DNA from 4 places in the Neorhizobium sp. BETTINA12A genome. Region 4 is predicted to be linked to each of the others. Evidence: riboswitches for the same ligand, from Rfam matches in the RefSeq annotation. Region 4 holds a riboswitch; each other region holds the start of a gene.
What was found. A riboswitch is a leader RNA that binds a small molecule or an ion and turns the genes downstream of it on or off. The one in region 4 is predicted to bind cobalamin.

Region 1 (3,741 bases), on a different contig from region 4:
CGCTATACGTCGGAGGACTCGTTGAAGGATGCAGCCGATTGCGCCAGGGCGCTCGGCTGCCGTTACGATATCGTGCAGATCGCCGAGCCGGTGGACGGTTTTTCGTCGGCGCTGGCCGAGCTGTTCGAAGGAACCGACGAGGGGATTACCGAAGAGAACCTCCAGAGCCGCGCCCGCGGCACGATCCTGATGGCGATCTCCAACAAGTTCGGTTCGATGGTGGTGACGACCGGCAACAAGTCGGAAATGTCGGTCGGCTACGCGACGCTCTACGGCGACATGAACGGCGGCTTCAATCCGATCAAGGACCTCTACAAGATGCAGGTCTACGCGCTGGCCGCCTGGCGCAACGAACACCTGCCGCCGACGGCTCTTGGCCCAAGCGGCGAGGTGATCCCGAAGAACATCATCTCCAAGGCGCCGTCCGCGGAACTCAGACCCAACCAGACCGACCAGGATTCGCTGCCGCCCTATCCGGTGCTCGACGACATTCTCGAATGCCTCGTCGAACTGGAAATGGGCACCGAGGAGATCGTCGCCCGCGGCCACGACATCGCGACTGTTCACCGGATCGAACACCTGCTCTATCTCGCCGAATACAAGCGGCGCCAATCGGCGCCGGGCGTCAAGATCACCAAGAAGAATTTTGGCCGCGACCGGCGTTATCCGATCACCAACCGTTTCCGCGATCGATAGGAGAGGATCATGGCCCCGCGCAGCTCCGTCGAGATCTTCAATATCCGGACGAGGGCGATGCGGGTGGTCTGGCAGACGGAAGCCCTGTTCGAGGCGCCCAACTGGTCGCCGGACGGGCGCTACCTGATGCTCAACAGCGAGGGCCTGATCTATCGTCTGTCACCGGAGGGTGATGACGGGCCTGAACCGGTCGATACCGGCTTTGCCCGCCAATGCAACAACGACCACGGCATTTCGCCGGACGGTTTACTGATCGCCATTTCCGACAAGGTAGAGTTAGGCAAGTCGGCGATCTATGTCCTTCCCGCCGGTGGCGGCGTGCCGCGGCTGGTAACCCGGAACCTGCCGTCCTATTGGCATGGCTGGTCGCCGGACGGAAAAAACTTCGCCTATTGCGGCATCCGCGGCGACGAGTTCGACATCTATACGATCGGCATCGAAGGTGGCGCAGAGACGCGGCTGACGCTCGGCGAGGGCCGCAATGACGGGCCGGATTATTCGCCGGATGGAAAATGGATCTATTTTAATTCCAGCCGCACCGGGCTGATGCAAATCTGGCGCGTTCCGGCCGCCGGCGGCGTCGCGGAGCGGATCACCGACGGCGGTTACGGTGACTGGTTTCCACATCCATCACCGAAGGGTGACAAGATCGTCTTCATCTCCTACGACGCCGATGTCTTCGACCACCCGCGCGATCTCGACGTCCGCGTCAGGCTGATGGACATGGACGGCGGCAATGTCGAAACGGTGTTCGAGCTCTTCGGCGGGCAAGGCACGATGAATTCGCCGAACTGGTCGCCTGATGGCGATGAGTTTGCCTATGTGCGCTATTTCCCTGTCGCATGAACGCCTTGCGCCGAAGATAGCGTGAGGGCATAAACGATCCTGTCAGGTGCCGGCGACAAGCCGGAGAATCGGGAATCCGGGGTGGAACCGGAACGTGCCCAACGCTGTGAGGTGGACGCTCGGCCGCAATATATGAAAGCCACTGGGAAACCGGGAAGGCGGCGGTGCAGGCGGATGAAGCCAAGTCAGAAGACCGGCCTGACGAGATAGACCAGCCCGCGCGGACGGCGGAACGGTTTCGGACCTCTTTTTGCCCAAAGGCTTCAAGCCGGGAAGGCGAGGGAGCGACGGCATTGTTGGGGACTTGACGATGCAGACTGATCCTTTCGCCCATGCCTTGCTGCCTGCCGGCGAGTTTTCCAAGGTCGAACGCGCCGCCGTCTACCGGGCGATCGAGACACGCCGCGACGTGCGCGACCAGTTCCTGCCCGATCCGCTGCCGGACGACCTGGTGATGCGGCTGCTCGGCGCCGCGCATTCGGCACCCTCGGTCGGCTTCATGCAGCCTTGGAATTTCATCCTCATCCGCGATCCGGCGGTACGCGAGGCGGCTCGTGCCGCCTTCTCGCGAGCCAATGACGAGGCCGTGGAGATGTTTGCCGAGGAAAGCCGCGACCTTTACCGCAGCCTCAAGCTCGAAGGCATCGTCAAGGCGCCGCTGTCGATCTGCGTTACCTGCGATCCGGACCGCGCCGGTCCGGTCGTGCTCGGCCGGACCCACAATCCGCGCATGGATGCCTATTCGACCGTCTGCGCCGTGCAGAACCTCTGGCTCGCGGCAAGGGCCGAGGGCGTCGGTGTCGGCTGGGTCAGCATTTTCCGCGACGAGGACGTGCGTGCGCTGCTCGGCATTCCCGACCGCATCGAGATCGTCGCCTGGCTCTGCCTCGGTTATGTCGACCGGCTCTATGGCGAGCCCGAACTGGCGCTCAAGGGCTGGCGCCAGCGCTTGGGCCTGGACGCGCTGATCTTTCAGGACCGATGGGACAGCCGCTGATTATTGCTGCGGCTGTGGTCCTGCCGATTTCGGATTGGTGAGATCGATACCCGCTTCGGGCAGGAAGGTCGGCCCCACGGTGCGCACCTTTTTGCTTGGGTCGTATGGCCGCTCCGGCGGTGGCGTGAGCACTGGCGGCGGGACTGCGGTCGCCTGCGGCTTTTGCGGTGGGTGGGTGCGCAGATTGGTAATTCCGGAATAAGGCTCCTCTTGCCTGGGAAGCTCGATGCCCGGCACCTTTCGCTTATCGTCGACTACAGGCGGCAACGGCTCGAAAGAGGGGATGCAGCGTTGTTCGCGAATGGCGGCGAGAATGGCATTCCGCTCTTCCGAGGGCAGGATCATCTGCCGCGAACCGTTGCGTTCCGCCATCAGCGTATCGCGGCTCTGCTCCATTCTTCCCAGCGCATCCCGCATCTGGCCGCAGACCTCGGCATTGGGGCCGCCGAGAACCACGACGCTGCCGTTGCCGCAGCCGGCGCGGCGCATGTCGACCCGCAGTTCGCGGATGTCGGCATTATATTCGCCGAGCTGCTGGGCAAAGCTGCGCGCCGCGGACGTGTTGCCGATGATTTCCGGGCTGTTTCCAAGTTTCCGGTAAAGCGCTGCGCAAACGGCGGGGTCTCCCGCCAGCGCTGCGGCAGGCAAAAACAAGAGCGGTATGGTCAGCAGGCCGCGAAGCGGTATCGGCAATTCCGGCATCCTCTCCTTTAGTAGAAGATGCCATCATGGAACGTGCCGGTTGATAATCTCATAAGGCCGCGATCACCGCACGGTGAAATCTATCCAGGGGCCGGCTGAGCCCCGGACGGGGCTCAAATCATCGCATCGAGAGAGTTATACAACTCAGGATTGAAATTGCAGATTAGGTTGCGATGCTTCCACGACGGCGAGTGCCGCCATGTTCACCACGCCGCGCGACGTGACCGAGGACGACAGGATATGCGCCGGCTGGGCCGCCCCGAGAAGAATCGGGCCGACATGCAAGGCATCCGTGAGGTTGCGGACCAGACCGAGCGAGATGTTGGCCGCATCGAGGTTCGGGAAAACCAGCAGGTTGGCTTCGCCGGTTAGCGAACTGTCCGGCATGGCCCGCTTGCGCAGCGTTTCCGACAATGCCGAACCACCCTGCATTTCGCCGTCCACTTCCAGTTCCGGCGCCCGCTGGCGCACCAGCTTCAGGGCAGCCCGCATCTTCTGGG
Region 2 (3,741 bases), on a different contig from region 4:
CCGGCGCAGGCCGTTCCAGATCTCGCCGGTTGGCAGCACCACTTCGAGCCCGAGGCAGAGTTGGCGGGTATTGCCATAGGCGAGCACGGCAGTACCGCCGGCATTGGTGGAGAGGTTGCCGCCGATGCGGCAGGAGCCCTCCGAACCGAGCGACAGGGGAAACAGCCGGTCGACGGCTTCCGCCGCCTTCTGCACGTCGGCAAGGATGGCGCCGCCGTCGGCGACCAGCACGTTGGCGACCGGATCGACGTCACGGATGCGGTTCATGCGTTCGAGCGAGACGATCAGGTCGCTGCCGCCGGTGCGCGGCGTCTGGCCTCCGACAAGGCCGGTATTGCCGGTCTGCGGCACGATCGGCGTGCCTGTCTCGCTCGCGAGCTTTAGGATCGCGGACACTTCCTCGACCGAGCCCGGCTTCAGCAGCATCGGAGAGGAACCCCGGTAGAGTCCGCGGCCCTCGACCAGATGCGGCGCAAGATCGTTCGCGTCGCGCAGCACGTGATTTTCGCCGACGATCGCGGCGAAGCGGTCGAGAAGTTCTGGTTTCGGCCCGGAAATATCCATCAACGTCTCCTCCTCTTTTGCCCCGGCTCATTCTCGCGGGGCGGCGGCCCTCGCCAGCCGGTCGTTGATCGCTTCGCCGAGCCCATGGTCGGGAATGGGCGTGACGGCGATGCTGGCGGCGCCGGTGGCGTCGGCCCGCTTCAGGTAATCGAACAGGTTTGCCGCCGCCTGCGCAAGATCGCCCGACGGGCTCAGATCAAAAACCGCCGTCGCGAGTTCCATTCCTTTCACGGGAGCAGAACCGAGCCGGATCAATGCCTCGCCGGTCTCGACATGGTCGGCATTGAGCCTGACCGCCGCTCCTGGCGCGTAATGGGAAGCGAGCATGCCGGGAGCTTCGATGATTGCCGCTGGTCCTTCCGGTCGGATCACCGCAAGGCCGGTTGCACGTTCGATCTCTTCCACGGCCACCCCACCCGGCCGCAGCAGCCGGATCACGCCATCCTCGACACGAACGATGGTCGATTCCACACCGACCGGAGCCGCGCCGCCGTCGATGATCAAAGCCAGCTTGTCGCCCAGGTCGTCGGCCACATGGGCGGCGCTGGTTGGGCTCACCTTGCCGGACGTGTTGGCGCTCGGCGCCGCGAGTGGCTTGCCGAAGGCGCGGATCAGATCGGAAGCGAAGCCCTTGGGAAGCCGGATGCCGACCGTATCGAGCCCGGCCGTCGCCAGCGCGTGGATGCCACTTTCGGGCTTTAGGGCCAGGATCAGGGTGAGGGGGCCCGGCCAGAAGGCTTGGCCAAGCTTTCGCGAAATCGGGTCGAAGTCGGCATAACGCTCGGCCATGGCTAGATCCGACATGTGGCAGATCAGCGGATTGAAGCGCGGCCGGCCCTTGGTCTCGTAGATGCGGGTGATGGCGGCGGGATTGGTGGCATCGGCCGCAAGCCCGTAGACCGTCTCGGTGGGGATCGCCACGGGTAGGCCACCGCCGAGCACGGCGCAGGCTTGGGCGAGCGCGCCGTCATGGTCCCGGGTGATGTCGATGATTTGAGCCGTCATATCCGCCCGTCAATAACGCGGAGCCCGGCGTCTTCATAGCTTTTTGATGATCTCGCGGAGCATTTCGTTGGAAGTGCCGAGCATCAGCACGTTCTTGATCGCTTCCATCGGATCGTTGGTGCGGAACAGAAGGCCATTCTTGCGGATCGATCGGTTGATCTGCAGCGGCTGGCCGGCCTCTCGTTCGACCGCGACGGCGAAATACATGCGCGAATAGGCCGTGCTGATACGCTCGAAGAACGTTTCCTCCCCGCCCATCTCGGAAACGAAGTTGGCAATGTAGAAGGACCAGCTTACCGGCACGCCGTGGGCAAGCTGCGTTCTTGCCGCCGTGACATGGCAATAGCCGAGATGCGGCCGCTCATCGAGCGTGTGGTGAAAGATGATCTTCGGAAACTTGATCGAGCGATGGAAGGAGTTGATCCGGTTGTGGCTCGTCTCGCCGGCCGCCTCCAGCCTTTTGCCTGTGCGCTCGGCGACCTCGTCATGGGTGAGATAACGGCGCTCTTCCGGCAGCCAGATCGGATTGTAGCGGGCGATGCGCCCCGTCCGAAGGAATTCGGAATGGGCAGCGGTCTTCACTGCCACCGGCGCCGGAGGCTTTGGTGGAGGAGCTTTATAGTAACGGATTTTCCCCTTGGCCTGCACGGTGGCATCGCTCCCATTCGAGCCGGGATTTTATGGCTTATCCCTTAATGACAGGTTTCGCTTTCGCGGGGCTGGAGTGTTGCATTCCGGGCCGTTTCGCCGCTGTCGCCAACGCGGTTGCCGATGTCGCAATGTCGCCTATGCGACACGCCCGCTCGATGGTTATATCCGCCTCGATCTTGAGGTGCCGCCTGTCTAGGGAAGGCGGAGAATTGGGAAGCCGGCAGGGGTCTTCGAAACCTTGATCCGGCGCTGCCCCCGCAACGGTGGTGGAGCAACAAAGCTTGGTACAGGCCACTGGGAAAGAGCCGAAAAGGCCGCCCGGGAAGGCGCCGAGCCCGTCCCGCAACGGACAGCTCCTGAGCCCGGAAACCAGCCTCGGGACAAAAGATGACGACCGGACGCGGCGGGCGTTCGGGACAGGGTTTGGGGCGGGCCTGGGGCCGGCCGGCATTTCCATGTCCTTCCGCTGTCCACATTGACGAGGAAGGTAAGTATATGGAAATTCGCAATCAGGCCCTGCGGCAGCTCAAGAACCGCCGCGAGGGGTTCAGCCTCGAACAGCCCTTCTATACCGATCCCGCCTATTTCAAGCTCGATCTGGAAATGATCTGGTACCGCGACTGGCTGTTCGTCGGGCATGATTGCGAGCTGCCCAAGGCCGGCGCCTATTTCACCCTGCAGATCGGCGATTATCCGGTCGTTATCGTGCGCGGCCGCGACAACCAGATCCGGGCGCTGCACAATACCTGCCGCCATCGTGGCAGCCGCGTCTGCACCAAGGAACATGGTTCGGCGGTGCGGCTCGTTTGTCCCTACCATCAATGGACCTACGAGCTGGACGGCTCGCTTCTGGTCGGCCGCCAGATGGGCCAGGACTTCGACAAGACCCAGTTCAGCATGAAGAAGGTCCATTGCGAGAGCGTCGCAGGCTTTATCTTCATCTGCCTTGCCAACGAGGCGCCGGATTTCGCGCCGGTTCGCGCGGCGATCGAGCCCTATATGGCGCCGCACCGCCTCTCGGAGGCCAAGGTCGCGCATCAGTCGACGATCATCGAAAAGGGCAACTGGAAGCTCGTCTGGGAAAACAACCGCGAATGTTACCACTGCGCCGCCAACCATCCGGAGCTCTGCCGCACCTATCCGGAATCGCCGACCGCGACCGGTGTCCAGGGCGCCAAGGACGATCCGGTCATCGCCGCCCATTGGCAGCGCTGTGAGACGGCCGGGTTGCCGAGCGAGTTCCGGATGGACGAGACCGGCCAGTTCCGCGTCGCGCGCATGCCGCTGATCGAGGATGCGGAGAGCTATACGATGAGCGGCCGCAACGCCGTGCAGCGCAAACTCTCCGACGATGTGACGATCGACTCGATCGGCACCATGCTGCTCTTTCACTATCCGAGCAGCTGGAACCACATTCTCGGCGACCACGCGATCTCGTTCCGCGTCACCCCGCTCGGACCGGAGGAAACGGCGGTTACCACCAAGTGGCTAGTCCACAAGGATGCGGTCGAGGGCGTCGAC
Region 3 (3,741 bases), on a different contig from region 4:
AGGCATGGCGCCTGTTTGTCGGCGATCACACGAACCCGGTCGTGCGTGCCATCAACTTCGAGAACGGCAAGGAACTCGGCCGCTATGACGTCAAGGGTCCCGCGGCCCTGACCGCCAGCGCGTCCGGCCAGACCGTATTCGCCACGCAGTCGGATCATGACATCATGCACGTCCTCAAGACTGGCATCGATTTCTCCGATCACGGGGAGCATCGGGACCTGGAGGTTTCCGAGGTGGGGCTGTTGCCCGTGACTTTCGAGGGCAAGCGTCCTTTCCACGTCGTTCCGCATGACGACCATGCGATCCTCTTCTACGATCGAGGCGGCAAGGCGGATATCATCGACGAAGCGGCTCTTCTCGAAGGCAGGGCTGACGTGAAGACAATCGACACGACGAAGCCGCATCACGGCGTAGCGGTAACGATGGGTCGTTTCGTGCTGGTGTCGGTTCCAAACACCGAAGTCGAAACCAAGCCCGACGAATTGCCGCCTCGGGTCGGACTTCGCGTCGTTGACGAGACGGGCAGGCAGCTCGGCGACGTCGCGAAATGCACCGATCTTCACGGCGAGGCCACTTCGTCCCTGCTGGTTGCTTTCGGTTGCAAGGAAGGCGTTCTTGTCGCCCGTCCTGGCGGACTTGATGGACCGAAACTGGAAATGCTCGCTTACCCATCTGACATGCCGAAAGGTTCGACTGGTACCTTGCTTGGCGGTAAGGCAATGCAGTTCTTCCTCGGCAACTACGGCGAGGACAAAATCGTCCTGATCGATCCGGACAGCGAGAAGCACTTCCGGCTGATCGCCCTGCCCACCCGCCGCGTCGACTTCCTGCTGGACCCAGCAACGCCGCGCAGTGCCTACATCCTGACGGAGGACGGTGATCTTCATGTGCTGGACGTGATCAAGGGCGAGATCGTTCGCAAGGGAAAGGTCACCGAGCCCTACAGCAAGGACGGCCATTGGCGTGATCCGCGTCCGCGCCTTGCCGTTGCGGACGGTCATATCGTCATTACCGATCCGCGGCACTCGCTAGTTCGCGTCGTCGATGCGGAAAGCCTGAAGGAGGTCCGTACGATTCCCGTCGAAGGAAAACCCTTTACGATCGTTGCCGTCGGCGGCTCCGGGGCATCGCATTGATGCGATGCTGCGGCATGAAGCGGCGCCGTTGACAGTCGGCAGAGGGAGTGTAGGTTGGCGGCGTCAAGGTTCTTCCATCCCGCGATGGAAGCTAAGAGGGAATCCGGTAAAAACCGGAGCTGTCCCGCAACTGTGAGCGGTGAGCCGTTCGTCCAACATGTCACTGGCAGCCAATGCCGGGAAGACGGGCGATCAAGGCTTTGACCCGCGAGCCAGGAGACCTGCCTGACAATAGAAATTCCGTGGTCGGGGTGTGCCACAGGAATGACGGTTCCGTCGGGCTATCCCTGCCTGCCGCAACCCTCATTTTTGCTGCCTCCTCCTTTGAGTGAGACGAAGGCAGTGAAAACACAGGGATTATCTTCCCAGAACGTATCCGGGCGCGCCGTCCTGCTGATTGCGAAATCCGCCTTTGCGGCATCGCCGCATCTGGAAATGCAACGGCTCGCGAAACTTGCAGCCGGCGTGACCGGAGCCGGAACGGTTCGGGTCGCCTTTACCGAACAGGGTACCCCCTCCCTGCGCGACGCGCTGTCCGATCTGCTCGACGAGGATGTCGAAACCGTCGTTATCGTGCCGCTCGTCCTGCCCATGGAGCCGAGCGTCCTTATCTGGCTGACGAAATCGCTGAAGCGCTGGAAAGCGGCCGATAGCCGGCGCTGGCCGGCCCTTTCGATCACCCGGGATATCGCCTCGAGCACGCTGATGGCGCGGCTGATCGGCGAACTGCTCGAAACCGCCGAAGCACTGGACGTGCCGCAGACCAACACGCCGCCCGTTGCCGAGGGATCGCTCGTGCCGGCCCAGAAACGCCGCGTGCTCGTCTGCCAGGGCGGTCCCTGCAACGCGGCCGGAGCCGATGTGATCTGGGGACATCTGCGCAACCAGCAGGAGCGGCAGAAACTGCGCACTGCCGGCGACGGCACGATGACCGCAAAATCCACCTGTCTCGGTCCCTGCAATCTGGCGCCCGTGCTGCAGGTATTTCCGGAAGGAACCTATTACGGCGGCGTCAACGAAGATGCGATCGACCGGATCATCGGCGAGCACCTGCTCGGCGGTGGGATCGTCGAGGACTTCGCCTATCACCCAACGGGCCGCAAGCAGCGGCTTCGCGCCCCATCCGAACAGAACAAGAGGAAAGAGAATTGACGTCGCACACTCTATCGCGCCTGGCCGCCGCCTGGCTCAGTGCCGCCATCTTTGTCACCGCAGGCACTGTCTTCGCTGCCGAGCCGGTTCGCGTCGGCGCCACCTACATCACCAGTGGCACGGATCCGGCCAAGGGCTCGAACGGCTGGGCGCTGGTCAGCCATGGCGTCGGCGAGAACCTCTTCACCGTCGATCGGGACGGCAAGCTCGTGCCGGAGCTGGCCGAGAAGGCGGAGCGCATCGCAGACCTGACCTGGACCGTGAGCCTGAAACCCGGCCGCCTGTTTTCCGATGGCACGCCCGTCACCGCCAAGGCACTGGCAGCCGGTTTCGATACAACGTTCGCCAACAACAAGGCGGCGCTCGCGACCGGCGGCAAGCTGACCTTCGAGGCGGGCGACGACCTGACACTGAAGGTGACGACCGAAAAGCCGGTGCCGTTCATTCAGGCACTCTTCGCCGAATGGCCGCTGATTGCCTACAAACCCGTCGGGGCCGGCAATGCCGTGTTCAGCGGTCCTTACCGGATCTCCGGCTTCAAGACGGATGCCGCGATCACGCTGGAGCCCAACGTGCATTTCGCTGGCGCCGACCAGCGTTCGCCGGTCAATTTCCGCAAGTTCGGTGATGCCCAGACCCTGACGCTGGCGCTGGAAGCAGGCGAACTCGACATGGCCTTCGGCTTGCCGTCGGAAGTCGTTACCCGGCTCAAGACAAACCCGGACCTGACGATCAAGTCGTTCCCGGTCGGGTACCAGTATCTTGCTTTCTTCAATACCGCCCGGCCGCTGATGGCTGACGTGAAGGTGCGCCGGGCGATCGATCTGGCCTTCGACCGCAAGGAGCTTGCAGCCGCGATCAACGGCGGCGAACCGGCCACCGGTGCCTACGCCGCCTATTTCCCCTTTGCCGGCAGGGAGGCACGCCCGACCGATCTTGCCAGGGCAGCAGCGCTCCTCGACGAAGCCGGTTGGGCAAAAGGCGGCGGCGGCATGCGCGAAAAGGGCGGCACGCCGCTGCGCCTGCTGGTCATCACCTATCCGCAGCGCCCGGATCTCGTCACCATGCTGCCGGTGGTCAAGGCGGAACTCGCCAAGATCGGCATCGCGGTCGATACGCAGGTGGTAGAGAGCATCCAGCAGGTAGCTTCGGCCGGCGACTTTGACATCGCGCTCTGGGCGCAGCACACGGCCCCGAGCGGCGACGCCGCCTTTTTCCTGAACTCGATGCTGAGAAGCAGCGCTTCGCTGAACTATGCGAAATATGCCTCGCCGGACTTCGACGCGATCCTCGACCGGTTTGCGACCGAGGGTGATCCGGCAAAGCGGGTGGCGATCGCGCTGGATGCTCAGCAGAAAGTCTTCGCCGATGCGCCCGTCTCCTTCCTGGTATCGCCCGTCTGGTATGTCGGCCTGTCGACGCGGCTGAAGAACTACGAGCCGTGGGGATCCGA
Region 4 (3,741 bases):
GATCGGCAAGCGCGGCGCATCCGGCGCAAAGCGGGCCAGCAGGTCGTTGGCCTCGACGATGCCTTTTCCGGGCGCGTAGTAGCCAGCCTTCGGCACTAGGGCTGCCTCCGGCAGCGGTTCCGTTTTGCCCTCGGCCAGCGTCGTCAGCAATCTCGCCAGAAGCCGCATGTTGGCCGGTCCGCCTTCGCGGAAGCAGCTCAGGATGCCGGCGATCCGGTCTTCCGAAACGGTCGAGGCGGCGGTCAGCCGTTCGTCGCGGATGCTGCATTCGCCGGGCAGCAGCGCCAGCGCGATCTTTTTCCGCTTCGCCATGTGCGAAAGTTCTTCCACGCCATAAGCCCAGCGATCGTAACCGCCGAGAATGCGCACGAGGATGACCTTGGCATGGGCCGCCGTCTTCTCGATCCAGAGATCGACCGACATGGGATGGCGGAGATCGGAGAGGTTGGTGAGGCGGAGGCTTGGGAAAGGGGCCGGCACGTGCTTGCTGCCATGTTCATGCATGTCGCCACCCCCCTCTGGCCTGCCGGCCATCTCCCCCACAAGGGGGGAGATCGAATCGTGGCCACGCCACGCCTCACTCCGGCGCTGGTTCTTGATGGAGGCGGGTGCGTCTTGCTGATCTCCCCCCTTGAGGGGGAGATGGCCGGCAGGCCAGAGGGGGGTATCCAAACCGCCGTACCCAGCCGAATTCCAGACGGCGGAAAGGCCGTTCAGGTCGCTGCCGGAAAAGGACAGCACCACCACGTCGGCCGGCGACTGATTGAGGTCGACCGGTTCGATGAGGTCGTCAAGCGACGACGATGTGGTGGCGAGTATGTGCATCCTTCCCTCGGGCCTTCTTACGCGGCCAGCATCCTTTCGATCGCGGCGCGGTCGATGCCTTTTTCGCCGATCACGACAAGGCGGCTTGTCCGCGCTTCGCCGGGTGCCCAGGCACGGTCGAAATAATGGTTCACGCGCGATCCTACCGCCTGAACCTGCAGGCGCATCGGCTTGTTCGCGACTTCCACGAAGCCTTTTATGCGCAGCACGTTTTCCGCCTCCGCAGTCGCAGAAATGCGGGCGGCGAGCTGTTCGGCATCGGTCACGGCGGCCAGATCGACGACGAAGCTGTCGAAATCGTCGTGATCGTGGTCGAGTTCGTCGTCGTGATGGGTCTTGCGGTTTTCGATATCGTCCTCGACGGCGAGGCCGAGGCCAATCAGTACGGCCGGATCGATGGCGCCATTGGCGGCCGAGACGATTTTCACGGCACGTGGCAGATGGGCGGATACGCGATCCCTGGCGGTCGCGAGGCCAGCGGCATCCAGGAGATCGCTCTTGGTAAGCACGATCATGTCGGCACAAGCCACCTGGTCCTCGAACACTTCCTCGACCGGGTCGTCATGGTCGATCGAGCCGTCCGCGTCGCGCTGCGCTTCCAGCGCCTCGTGATCGTCGGCAACGCGGCCTTCGGCGAGTGCCAGTCCGTCGACCACGGCAATCACGGCGTCAACCGTCACCCGTGCCTTGACGTCAGGCCACTGGAACGCCTGGACGAGGGGCTTCGGCAACGCAAGGCCGGAGGTCTCGATGAGGATGTGATCGACGCGGGGTTCGATGGCCAGGATACGGTCGATCGCCGGCACGAAATCGTCCGCCACGGTGCAGCAGATGCAGCCGTTGGCAAGCTCGATGATGTTGTCTTCCGGGCAGCTTTCGATGCCGCAGCCCTTCAGGACGTCTCCGTCGATGCCGACATCGCCGAATTCGTTGACGATGATCGCCAGCCGCTTACCCTTCAGGTTTTCGATCAGGTTGCGGATCAGCGTGGTCTTGCCGGCTCCCAGAAACCCGGTAACGACGGTGCAGGGAACGCGGTCGAACGAAACGCTCATGATGGCATGTCCTCATGGTGATGAAAGGGTGGAATACGGGCCGTCATGCCCTTGCCGCGCAGGCAGGTCGGGCGGCCGCGAAGGGGAAGGAAGCCGCGCTCGTCCTCGGCCAGCATCATCGCGCCGGTGACGATGTCCTCGACATTGTCGAGCGACAGGTGGCCGAAGACATAGGACCAGCCGCTCTTGTGGTTGAAGGCGGCGCTCGGGCTTTTTTCGCAATTGGCAAGGCAGGTGACCGGCTTGACCGCGAGCGGCTTGCCGCTTGCTGCCTCGCGCAGCGCCGCGATCAGCGCGATGCCGGGCCGGATTTCGCCGTCGGACGCGTCACGGCAATTGGTGCAGACGAAAATCGTCACATCTGCCGGGCCGGCGGTTGCCGGATCATCTGGTCGGTGGTCACTCATCGGTCAGCCGCGTTCCCGCCGGGGTCGAAAAAATCGGGGCGCGGAGCAGAAGGTCGAAATCCCTCTGCGGTGATCGAGAAACTTCCTCCGGAGCACCCCGCCCGGTGAAGCAAAATTAATCGGACGGCAGGTCTCCTGGCTCGCGGGTCGTCGCCATTTGCCTGCCTTCCCAGGATACCGTTGGCCGGATTTCCCAGTGGCTTGACGGCCAAATGGCCGTTTTAGGCAATGGCTCGCCGCCTACAGTTGCGGGGGCAGCCGCGGCATTGATCCTGAAAAGGGATCGCACCGCATTCTCTCTTAGCCCTCCCCGTTGCCGGAAAGGGACCATCTCTCTTCAAGTAAGCCCGGTCGCAGGCCCATGTCAATGCGTCGCAAAGGCGATTGCCGTGACGGCGAATTCGTCTATAGTGATCGAGCCTATGGTGCCCGAAAGGGTTTTAGAGGGAATGCGGTGCGACGGAATTCTGCCGTCCAACCCGCGGCTGCCCCCGCAACTGTAAGCGGAAAGTCTTCGACCAAAACGGCCGTCCGGCCGTCATGCCACTGGGAAATCCGGCCAACGGACTTCTGGGAAGGCGGGAGAAGGCGTCCGATCCGCGAGCCAGGAGACCTGCCAGAGGCGGCAAAGAACGTGAACGGCCCTCGGGTGGAGGGCGAAAGGACGAGACCATGGTTACGAATTCTGCTGCAGCTGCAGTCACCATTTCCGCTTCGAAGATCATTCCCCTCAGCATGACGGCCCTGCTCGGCCTGTTCATCGTCGGCTTTGTCGGCTTCTCGCATCTGGAAGTCGTCCACAATGCCGCGCATGACACGCGCCACTCGCTCGCCTTCCCCTGCCACTGAGGAGTTCTCCCCAATGTCGTTGTTTCGCAACATCGTCTTCACGGCGGTGATCGCCGGGCTTTTGTCCGGACTACTGCTGACCGTGATGCAGAGTTTCTCCACCGTGCCGCTGATCCTGCGGGCGGAAGTGTTCGAAAATGCCGCGCCCGAGGCAGGCCACAGCCATGACGCAGCACCTGCCGCAGGTGCTGCGTCATCCGCCGCCGAGCATCACCACGGCGAGGAAGCCTGGGCTCCCGCCGATGGCTTCGAGCGTTTCATCTATACACTCGCCGCGGACATGCTGTCGGCTATCGGTTTTGCCCTTGTCCTCATCGCCGCCTCGGAAGCGTTCGGCGGCTTCAAGGGCTGGCGCGGTGGCCTGATGTTCGGCATTGCCGGCTTTCTCACCGTCATTCTCGCGCCCGGCCTTGGCCTGCCGCCGGAACTGCCCGGCATGCCGGCCGCGGAACTCGGTCCGCGCCAGATCTGGTGGGTCTCGACGGCTGTCTGCACGGCAATCGGTCTCGGCCTGCTCGCCTACACACGCTCGGCCGTATTTGCAGCGCTTGCGGTCGTGCTGCTGATCGCCCCGCATCTGGTCGGCGCGCCGCTGCCGCCCAGCC

Region 1: another riboswitch for cobalamin. It lies ahead of bluB (5,6-dimethylbenzimidazole synthase); the one in region 4 lies ahead of MOV61_RS27705 (DUF1636 domain-containing protein).
Region 2: another riboswitch for cobalamin. It lies ahead of MOV61_RS06965 (aromatic ring-hydroxylating dioxygenase subunit alpha); the one in region 4 lies ahead of MOV61_RS27705 (DUF1636 domain-containing protein).
Region 3: another riboswitch for cobalamin. It lies ahead of MOV61_RS04270 ((2Fe-2S) ferredoxin domain-containing protein); the one in region 4 lies ahead of MOV61_RS27705 (DUF1636 domain-containing protein).

What each region holds. Positions count from the first base shown of each region.
Region 1 is NZ_JALBGW010000069.1:6,202-9,942, forward strand. Features, by position in the region: gene MOV61_RS17170 (NAD+ synthase) at 1-696, shown strand, start outside; gene MOV61_RS17175 (TolB family protein) at 706-1,542, shown strand; cobalamin riboswitch at 1,570-1,759, shown strand; gene bluB (5,6-dimethylbenzimidazole synthase) at 1,853-2,539, shown strand; gene MOV61_RS17185 (hypothetical protein) at 2,540-3,241, opposite strand; gene MOV61_RS17190 (NADP-dependent malic enzyme) at 3,386-3,741, opposite strand, start outside.
Region 2 is NZ_JALBGW010000015.1:54,092-57,832, reverse strand. Features, by position in the region: gene MOV61_RS06980 (FAD-binding oxidoreductase) at 1-564, opposite strand, end outside; gene MOV61_RS06975 (L-threonylcarbamoyladenylate synthase) at 592-1,569, opposite strand; gene MOV61_RS06970 (DUF6656 family protein) at 1,603-2,157, opposite strand; cobalamin riboswitch at 2,383-2,613, shown strand; gene MOV61_RS06965 (aromatic ring-hydroxylating dioxygenase subunit alpha) at 2,716-3,741, shown strand, end outside.
Region 3 is NZ_JALBGW010000008.1:50,698-54,438, forward strand. Features, by position in the region: gene aztD (zinc metallochaperone AztD) at 1-1,136, shown strand, start outside; cobalamin riboswitch at 1,186-1,380, shown strand; gene MOV61_RS04270 ((2Fe-2S) ferredoxin domain-containing protein) at 1,479-2,288, shown strand; gene MOV61_RS04275 (ABC transporter substrate-binding protein) at 2,285-3,741, shown strand, end outside.
Region 4 is NZ_JALBGW010000227.1:1,236-4,976, forward strand. Features, by position in the region: partial or broken gene MOV61_RS27695 (cobaltochelatase subunit CobN) at 1-825, opposite strand, end outside; gene cobW (cobalamin biosynthesis protein CobW) at 843-1,880, opposite strand; gene MOV61_RS27705 (DUF1636 domain-containing protein) at 1,877-2,287, opposite strand; cobalamin riboswitch at 2,395-2,634, opposite strand; cobalamin riboswitch at 2,694-2,923, shown strand; gene MOV61_RS27710 (CbtB-domain containing protein) at 2,960-3,136, shown strand; gene MOV61_RS27715 (CbtA family protein) at 3,150-3,741, shown strand, end outside.